DNA from 2 places in the Vibrio rotiferianus genome. Region 1 is predicted to be linked to the other one. Evidence: predicted binding sites of a transcription regulator. Region 1 holds the regulator's gene; the other holds the start of a gene.
What was found. The regulator CRP, encoded in region 1, controls carbon source genes, mostly activating them, when cyclic AMP is high. The targets are predictions, from matches to a motif close to TGTGANNNNNNTCACA.
Positions count from the first base shown of each region.

Region 2: BSZ04_RS03380 (glycogen/starch/alpha-glucan phosphorylase) is a predicted target of CRP. The motif match lies at 2,248-2,263, and genes of this name have one in related genera.

Region 1 covers NZ_CP018312.1:102,385-107,475, reverse strand. Annotated here, with positions in the region: gene BSZ04_RS09510 (YheU family protein) at 52-261, shown strand; gene BSZ04_RS09505 (phosphoribulokinase) at 389-1,258, shown strand; gene crp (cAMP-activated global transcriptional regulator CRP) at 1,498-2,130, shown strand; gene BSZ04_RS09495 (DUF1338 domain-containing protein) at 2,313-3,104, opposite strand; gene astD (succinylglutamate-semialdehyde dehydrogenase) at 3,369-4,826, opposite strand; gene astA (arginine N-succinyltransferase) at 4,855-5,091, opposite strand, start outside.
Region 2 covers NZ_CP018311.1:708,354-713,444, forward strand. Annotated here, with positions in the region: gene BSZ04_RS03380 (glycogen/starch/alpha-glucan phosphorylase) at 1-2,113, opposite strand, end outside; gene malT (HTH-type transcriptional regulator MalT) at 2,784-5,091, shown strand, end outside.

The DNA of each region.
Region 1 (5,091 bases):
GTATCAACCGAGGCAAGTAGTACACCATCATCATAAACGTTTGAGGTATTTATGATCATTCCATGGCAAGACATTGCGCCAGAGACATTAGAAAACTTGATCCGCGAATTTGTACTGCGTGAAGGGACGGATTACGGTGCGGTAGAAGTATCATTACAAGATAAAATTGACCAAGTTAGAACTCAGCTCGAGAAGGGGGAGGCAACGATTGTCTTCTCCGAGCTCCATGAAACGGTTGATATTCAACTTAGAGCAAAATAATAACGCCCTCACATTTTACCGTATCCCACTCGATGACACGGGCTTGTTACGTGCTATAGTGGGTTATCGACCGTGCAACATCCGCGTGTTGCACTTTACAGGTAAGTAATTTTCGACAAGGTTTGTCATGTCAGCTAAACACCCAATCATCGCGGTTACTGGCTCCTCTGGAGCTGGCACAACCACGACCTCAGAAGCCTTCCGTAAGATGTTCAATATGATGAACGTTAAGCCTGCATGGGTTGAAGGAGACAGCTTCCACCGTTTTACTCGTCCGGAGATGGATGTCGAGATCCGTAAGGCTCGTGAACAAGGTCGACACATCAGCTACTTCGGTCCGCAAGCCAATGACTTCCCAGGGTTAGAAGAGTTTTTCCGAAAGTATGGTGAAGAAGGCTCTGGCAGTGTGCGTCGCTATCTGCATACCTTTGATGAGGCGGTACCCTACAATCAAATGCCTGGCACTTTCACACCATGGCAAGACTTACCTGAAGACAGCAACGTACTGTTCTATGAAGGTTTACACGGTGGTGTCGTAGATGGTGACGTCAACGTGGCGCGTCACGTTGACTTTCTAATTGGCATGGTGCCAATCGTGAACTTGGAATGGATTCAAAAGTTCGTTCGTGACACGCGCGATCGTGGCCACTCAAGAGAAGCGGTAATGGATTCGATCGTACGCTCGATGGACGATTACCTGAACTACATTACCCCGCAATTTTCTCGTACACATATCAACTTTCAGCGTGTACCAACGGTTGATACTTCCAACCCACTTAACGCGAAAGGCATCCCGAGTTTGGATGAGAGTTTCGTGGTGATCCGCCTACGCGGAATCAAGAATGTCGACTTCCCGTATTTGCTGGCGATGATTGATGGATCATTCATGTCTCGTCATAACACCATTGTGGTGCCGGGCGGTAAGATGAGCTTTGCAATGGAGCTCATAGTGAGGCCGATTCTGCAGCAACTCATCGAAACTGGGAAAATTGGTTAAAAACCTCGTTAATTGAGTGTTTACTTTTCATACCGTGATCATGTGCACAGTTTTGCTTACAAAATCTCAATCATGGCACGATTAAAATCAAGAAATCGTTTCCGAAAAAGGATACTATTTCTAACCGAAACACAAGAGAGCTTGCAGCATATAAAAAGTGCTCTTATTCTAGTAAGCCAATTCAGGCTTAGCTAAAATATGGATAGCGCAAGCGTACCCTGCAGAGGAAGTGAGATATTATGGTTCTAGGTAAACCTCAAACCGACCCAACATTAGAGTGGTTTCTTTCACACTGTCATATTCATAAGTACCCATCAAAGAGCACGCTAATTCACGCGGGCGAAAAAGCAGAGACTTTGTACTACATCGTTAAAGGTTCTGTTGCGGTTCTTATCAAAGACGAAGAAGGTAAGGAAATGATCCTTTCTTACCTAAACCAAGGCGACTTCATTGGTGAGCTTGGTCTATTCGAAGAAGACCAAGAGCGTACAGCTTGGGTTCGCGCTAAATCTCCTTGTGAAGTGGCAGAGATTTCTTTCAAGAAATTCCGTCAACTTATCCAAGTTAACCCAGACATCCTAATGCGCCTTTCTGCGCAAATGGCTCGTCGTCTACAAGTTACTAGCCAAAAAGTGGGTGACCTAGCGTTCCTAGACGTAACTGGTCGTATCGCTCAGACTCTTCTGAACCTTGCTAAACAGCCAGATGCGATGACGCACCCAGACGGCATGCAAATCAAGATCACTCGTCAAGAAATCGGTCAAATCGTTGGCTGTTCTCGTGAGACAGTAGGTCGTATCTTGAAGATGCTAGAAGAGCAGAACCTAATTTCTGCGCACGGTAAGACTATCGTTGTTTACGGGACTCGTTAATCTCGATTAACGTTTAAAAAATTTAAAAGCCACCAAATGTAAGTTTGGTGGCTTTTTCTTTTTTGGGAGTTAGACATTGAGAGTCGAGAGCATTGCACTTCACAACGGACTTCATCCTTTGAGATGAAGCCCTCTCAGATTCCAAGTAAAAACCCTCTCAAAGCGCTCTCGCCTCATATCTATTAACCGTTGGTACTCTCGAAGATCTTATCTGCCGATGCTGCCACAAACCCTGGGTACAACTCACCGTTATCCATTGGGTAGCGTTTAGCAAACTCATAGAAGCCACCAGGAATCACCTCAACGCCTTCAGCAAAGGTCACTGGCACTTTGTCTGCCATGGTCGACGATTGCTCTAGTAGCACCTCTGGCGTGCCTTTTACTTCACCGCCATTCTCGTTAATAGTGAAACCAGCTGTGCGTAGGTGGTCGTTTACCTGCTTCACTTCTTGGTGCTGATTGAGCTGATTCACACTCACTGTGAAGTGGTTAGCTCCGTAACCGTGCGCAGCAAGCCAAGAAGCGTACTCACTCTCTTTCGCTAAGATTTGGAAGTCAGCATAGCTAAGGTCCCACAAACGTCCGCCGTACAAGAAGTCACTGCCTGTCAGTTTAGAAGCATCAACCTGCTCTACCAGTTTATGAACGATGGCTTGTAGCTCTGGTGAGCACTCATCCACTTTCAATTCACTGATGAAGACTTTTGGCTGCTTCGGATCTGGGTGCTCAAAATGTTTTGCCACCAGCTTTTTGCTTTCAAATACGTAATCACCACAGGCTTTATAACCCACTGCCAAGAATGGCTTCGCCAGCGTTTCAATGCCTAGGGGAGCGACATTAAACGTACGTAGCGCAATATGGTCATTAATCAGAGGCTCATCTTCTTGAAGCAGTTGATGAACTTTAGCAGCAGAAGGACAAAGACGTTGAATGTAGTCTTGCCATAGCGATTCAAATAACACATCGGGCGTCATAACGACTCCTTGTTATGAAATGTAGAGTTAGGGGTAAGAGGAAGTTGACCACTCGTTCACAGCCCTAAAGCTGTCCAGAATCACGAACGAGCGGTCATCAACCTGTGACGGTATGTGCGGCATAAGTGCCAGTCAGTCAACACGCGCTGGAGAGTCTTTAGCTCGCCTTTGGCGTTTGCCAGCGCGCTTACCGAAATCCTAACTTGGTAAATAGCTCTGGCAGGTAGAAGCGGCGATACTTTGTCACCGCTTCGTATTTCTCTATTACAGGCTTACACCTGGGCTCAATGTTGCAGGCAAGACCGTCTCTTGTCCCTCCATTGATGCCATTGGGTACGCACAGTAGTCTGCTGCGTAGTAAGCACTAGGGCGTAGGTTACCCGACGCACCCGGACCACCAAATGGCGCATCACCGCTTGCACCTGTTAACTGACGGTTGCGGTTCACGATGCCGGCACGAATGTGGTCAACAAAGTATTCCCACTCTTGGTCGTCGGTTGAGACCAGACCTGCCGATAGACCAAAGCGCGTATCGTTCGCCAGCTCTACCGCTTTCTCTAGCCCTTCGTAGCGCACGACTTGCAGAAGTGGACCGAAGTACTCTTCATCTGGCAACTCAGCAATGTTCGTCACATCGATGATACCCGGAGAAACAAACGCCGCCTCACCCGCTTTCGCTTCGATCAAGCTTTCACCACCAAGTGCTTGCAAGTTCGCTTGTGCATCGAGAATAAACTTGGCTGCCGCAAGCGAAATTTGCGGTCCCATGAATGGCGCAGGCTCTGCAAATGGTTGGTCTACGCGAATATTGCGTGTCGCTTCCACCAGCTTAGTAATCACTGCATCACCCTTGTCGCCAAATGGAATGTACAGACGACGAGCACAGGTACAGCGTTGCCCTGCGCTGATAAAGGCAGATTGGATGATGGTGTAAACCGTTGCGTCTAGGTCGCCGTAGTTATCCGAGATAACCATCGGGTTGTTGCCACCCATTTCAAGCGCCAGCATCTTACCCGGCTGACCAGCAAATTGACGATGCAGAACATGACCTGTGTTTGCACTACCAGTAAACAGCACGCCATCAATGCCTTTCGCATCAGCCAGCGCAATACCAGTCTCTTTCGCGCCTTGAACTAGGTTAATCACACCTTTTGGTAGACCAACCTCTTCCCACAACTTCATAGCGAGTTCACCCGTCCATGGCGTTTGCTCAGACGGTTTGAAGACCACGGTGTTACCTGCCAGTAGTGCTGGCACGATGTGACCATTTGGTAAGTGCCCCGGGAAGTTGTAAGGACCGAAGACCGCCATTACACCCAATGGGCGATGACGCAATACAATTTGGTTGCCTGCAGCTTCACGCGTCGCTTCACCAGTACGGTCGTGGTAAGCACGAATAGAGATCGCGATTTTACCCGCCATCGCTGCCGCTTCAGTGCGCGTTTCCCAAATCGGCTTGCCGGTTTCTTTAGCAATCACTTCAGCGATTTTTTCGCTGTTCTCTTTTACTTTCTCTGCAAAAGCCAACACGATCGCTTCACGCTCTGCAAATGGGCGCTTCTTCCAATCAACGAACGCTTCACGCGCCGCAGATACCGCTTGGTTAACCTGCTCTGCTGTCGCGCCGTTACCTTGCCAGATCACTTCTTGGTTGTAAGGCGACAGAGACGTAAATGCTTCACCCTGACCTTGTACCCATTCACCTGCAATCCAATGTGTCATTGTTTCTATCCTTAAATTCTGTCGTCAGTTACTGCGGAAGAAGGCGAACAAAATCTCCTTCCTCAACCAAGAGTGCATCCGCCAATTCTGGGGCTAGCACTACGCTTTGCGTTTCTGCGTCATACGCCGCTTTCGCTGCCGCAGCGCGGAAGTTCTCGAATGATGAGTTACACATCAAGAAATCTTGTGTGCTGGTATGCTCCGAGATTTTGACTTGTGCGCGGAATGAGTGGCGTACCGATTCGATATTGCGTAGGTCACACTC
Region 2 (5,091 bases), on a different replicon from region 1:
CTGCTTTTACGCCTTCAACGTCTAGACCGAAGATGTAGATGTTCTCGTCGCCCACTTCTTCACGGATTTCAACGTTCGCACCATCCATCGTACCGATAGTTAGCGCACCGTTTAGAGCCATCTTCATGTTACCAGTACCAGATGCTTCTTTACCCGCTAGCGAGATTTGTTGAGAAACGTCCGCTGCTGGGATTAGCATTTCAGCCATGCTTACACGGTAGTCAGGGATGAATACCACTTTCAGCTTGTTGCCAATGCGTGGGTCGTTGTTGATCTTATCTGCAATCTTGTTAATCGCGAAGATGATCTCTTTCGCTAGGTGGTAACCTGGCGCCGCTTTAGAGCCGAAGAAACATACGCGTGGAGTACACTCGAAGTTTGGATCGTTGATAATGCGGTGGTATAGAGACAAGATGTGTAGCAAATCAAGTTGCTGACGCTTGTACTCGTGCAGACGCTTGATCATCACATCAAAGATAGCGTTAGTATCTAGCTCGATACCCATGTTCTCTTTAACCCAATCCGCTAGGCGCTGTTTGTTTTCTTTCTTAACAGCCATGAATTCTTTTTGGAATTTCGCGTCTGTTGCGTACTTGGCAATACCTTCTAGTTGCTCAAGTTTCGCTGGCCACTCAGAACCAATCTTACCAGTGATAAGGTTAGATAGACCTGGGTTACAGAACTTCAACCAACGACGAGGTGTAATACCGTTTGTCACGTTATGTAGACGAGTTGGGTACATCTCGTGGAACTCTGGGAATAGGTCTTTCTTAACTAGCTCAGAGTGAAGTGCTGCTACGCCGTTAACTGCGTAAGAACCGATTACACATAGGTTAGCCATGCGAACCATGCGGTGGAAACCTTCTTGGATGATAGAAAGCTTAGCTTGCTTCTCACCGTCACCAGGCCACATCTTACGAACTTCTTGTAGGAAGCGGTGGTTGATTTCAAAAATGATTTCCATGTGACGTGGAAGTAGACGCTGAATTAGCGACTCAGACCAAGTCTCTAAAGCTTCTGGAAGTAGTGTGTGGTTCGTGTAAGCGAACGTGTTTGCACTGATTTCCCATGCCGCTTCCCAAGTTAGACCTTTCTCGTCTACTAGGATGCGCATTAGCTCAGGGATAGCGATAGTTGGGTGCGTATCGTTAAGCTGGATAGTCTCTTGCTTAGGTAGATCCGCTAGCGAGTAACCTGCTGCTTCGTGGCGACGTAGAATATCGCGTACAGACGCTGCTGAGTGGAAGTACTGTTGCATTAGACGTAGTGTTTTACCTTTCTCGTGGTTATCGTTCGGGTAAAGCACTTTAGTGATGTTACCAGCGTCGATCAGCGCGTGCTGAGCTTCGAAGTAGTCACCATTGTTAAAGCTTTCTAGTGAGAATGGTGCGATAGCCTGACATTCCCAAAGACGTAGAGGGTAAACCGTGTCTGATTCGTAACCTACGATAGGCAGATCCCAAGGCATTGCTTTTACAGACATGCCAGGAACCCATTTACGAACTTCTTTACCGTTCTCGTTTACCACTTCAACGTGACCGTAGAAGCCGATTTCTTGCGCAAGTTCTGGACGAGCCACTTCCCATGGGTAGCCTTCTACACCGCGCCATGCGTCTGGTGCTTCTTGTTGACGACCATCTTTGAACGACTGTTTAAACAGACCGTATTCGTAGTGCAGGCCGTAACCTACTGTTGGGAATTCTTGAGCGGCACATGAATCCATGAAACATGCTGCTAGACGACCAAGACCGCCGTTACCCAATGATGGGTCGCGTTCTTCTTCTAAAAGGTCTGTTAGGTTGTGACCTAGTTCAGCCATTGCTTCAGTGATCTCTTCGTAAAGACCCATGCTGATTAGGTTGTTACCAGTCAAACGACCGATAAGGAATTCTAGTGAAAGGTAGTTAACGCTTTTCGCTTTTTGGATGCGAGGGTCAGCTTCAGTAGCAAGCAAATCACAAGTAGTGAATTCAGCCAATGCACGACCCATTGCTAGGTACCATGCGCGGCTGTCTGCGTTTTCAATAGTGTGTGCGTAAGTCACTGATAGGTGTTTCTTTACGCTTTCTTGGAACGACTTCTTGTCAAATTTTTTCTGTTGAGTAGGTTTCATTAAGAAATTCTCACGTCTTGTATTAATTCATCTGCCATACATCCTGCATTTCCCCCTGTGAATAAACATCCTCCTATTTCTCCTCCTTAACGGGAGTAGGAAGCAGGGCGTAGAGAGGGGACCATTGCGAAGTTAGTGATCCAACTCTCAACACAAGGCTCATTTAACGAGTTCTTAGTGATTAGGATCACATCACATCGTTATTTAGATTACTTTTTCAAAGTGACGATATTTATTACGCCATTTTTGCTTGTTGTAAAAACTGTCTATTCGATCACACAAAAACAGCGAATAAAACCAAACTTCCTTTAATATGTGCGCAACTGTGCCTATACACGTTCACTACATTCGATTTTAAAGTGAGCTAAATCACAAATTAAGGGCGTAGTTGGTGGCAATTGCATCAACTCTTGAGAATTAGGAAGTGGATCAAAGTAAGAGACATTTCGGATGTCGTAACATCCACAACACATAGGAAAGTAGTATAAATATTAACCAACGCTGCCCGTTTACGTTCGTTTAAGAATTATTTTTCGCTAGCTCATGTACCTAAGTGATCTCTAGCCACATTTTTAGTCGTGCTGCATCCACGAGATGAATAGGCACCTTGTGGCAATAAAAAGTAAAAACGGATTGATTGCTAGATACGCATAAACAAAGGACATATAAAATGTGGATCCCTTCTAAACTTACTCGCCCAGGACGATTGCATAATGCCATTGTTCGCCCAAGAGTATTGGACCTACTACAACAAGCGCCCTTTTATAAGCTGGTTTTATTTCGTTCACCAGCAGGTTACGGAAAAACCACTATGGCTGCTCAGTGGCTATCAGATAAGCCAAATGTTGGCTGGTACAGCATAGATGACAGTGATAATGATGGTTTTCGTTTCGTCAATTACCTTTTGCAAGCACTGAATAAAGCAACTAATCACAACTGCTCGAACTCTCAGAAACTGGCGGAGAAGCGCCAGTTTTCATCATTGCGCTCTTTATACAGTGAAGTTTTCGCTGAAATGGCCGATTTCCAACAAGAATGCTACATCGTTTTGGATGACTATCACCTAATCACTAATGATGAAGTCCACGAGTCCATGCGATTCTTCCTCAAGCACATGCCAGATAACCTTACTGTCGTCGTAACCAGTCGCGCAAATCCTCCTTTGGGTACCGCAAACTTACGTGTTCGCGACCTGATGATCGAAATTGGCAATGAAATGCTGGCGTTCGATATCGAAGAGACCACTCGCTTCTTCAATCAACGAATCGAGGACGGGATTGATGAGGACACCGCAAATAACCTACGTACCTATGTAGAGGGGTGGCCTTCAGCACTTCAATTGATTGCCCTCCAAGCCCAGCACCAAAATCGCACGCTGGCGCAAACAGTCGAATCAGTGTCTCAGTTTAACCATGCCCACTTATGGGATTACCTCGTTGAAGAAGTATTCGACTTGCTAGATTCAGAAACGCGTCATTTCTTAATGCAAGTATCTGTCCTTGATCACTTCAACGACGGACTAGTGTTTGCCCTAACACAACGTGAAGATGCGCTGGGGATGATCGAGTCATTAAACCGTTACGGCTTATTTATCTACCCACTCGAAGGCGAGCATAATTGGTTCCGTTTCCATAACTTGTTTGCAGAATTCTTATCTCACGAACGTTTAGCTCGCATTCCTCAACAAGAAAAAGATCTTCACCGCAATGCTGCCGTCGCGTGGCTGCAACAGAAAGCGCCTCACCAAGCGATTCATCATGCTCAAAAATCGAACGACAAAGATCTCGTTGTCGAAATTCTTAACGAGTTTGGCTGGAAGATGTTTAACCAAGGTGAGCTAAGCACGCTAGAGTCAGCCATTAATCAACTAGATAGCGACCTGCTATTCAGTCACCCTAAACTCACCATGCTAAGAGCGTGGTTGGCACAAAGTCAGCACCGTTACAATCAAGTCGGTCAGCTACTAGCGGAAGCAGAAGAAGAGCACAGTAAACGCGACATTGAACTGGATATTCATTATCAAGGACAAGCCAACGCGCTACTTGCTCAAGTTGCCATTAACAGCAACCAACCAGAACATGCGCTTGAACTCGCAGAATTGGCATTAAGTCAGTTAGACCACACAGTCTATCGTAGCCGCATTGTTGCAACTTCAGTCGTGGGTGAAGTAAACCACGTGCTCGGTAAACTCGACCGTGCTTTACCTATGATGCAGCAAACAGAAAAGCTGGCGCGTCAATATCAAGTTTACCATCAAGCACTTTGGGCTATTCTGCAACAAAGCGAAATCTTAATTGCTCAAGGCTATGTTCAAGCTGCATTTGAATTGCAAGACTCAGGTTTCCGCTTGATTGAAGATCAACAACTGCAACATGTTCCTTTGCATGAGTTCTTACTTCGTATCCGAGCACAAGTGCTGTGGTGCTGGAACCGCCTAGATGAAGCCGAAGAGTGCGCTTACAAAGGCCTACAAATTCTAGAAAGCCATTCACCGAGTAAGCACTTACACAGTTACTCAATGCTGGCACGAATCGCTATTGGCCGTGGTGAACTGGATAAGGCAGGCAAGTTCATCGAGCACATGCAGCATTTGATGAAACAATCGACTTATCACGTAGATTGGATGGCAAACGCCTCGTTATCTCTGATTTTGTTCTGGCAAGCACGTGGGAACACTGAAGCAATTCAAGAATGGTTAAACTCGGCAGTGAAACCAGAGTCCGCATGCAACCATTTCTCTCAACTCCAGTGGCGAAACATCGTTCGTGCCCATATCAATTTAGGCCAGTATGATGACGCTCGACAAGCGCTTGATTTCCTACAAAGCGAAGCATCTCGAGCAAACTTGATCACAGACACTAATCGCAACTTAGTGGTTGACGCAGTTTTGGCGGCTAAGCAAAAAGATGAAGAGAAAGCAAAAACGCTACTTAAAGAAGCGTTAGTCATGACCAATCAAACAGGCATGGTGGGTAATT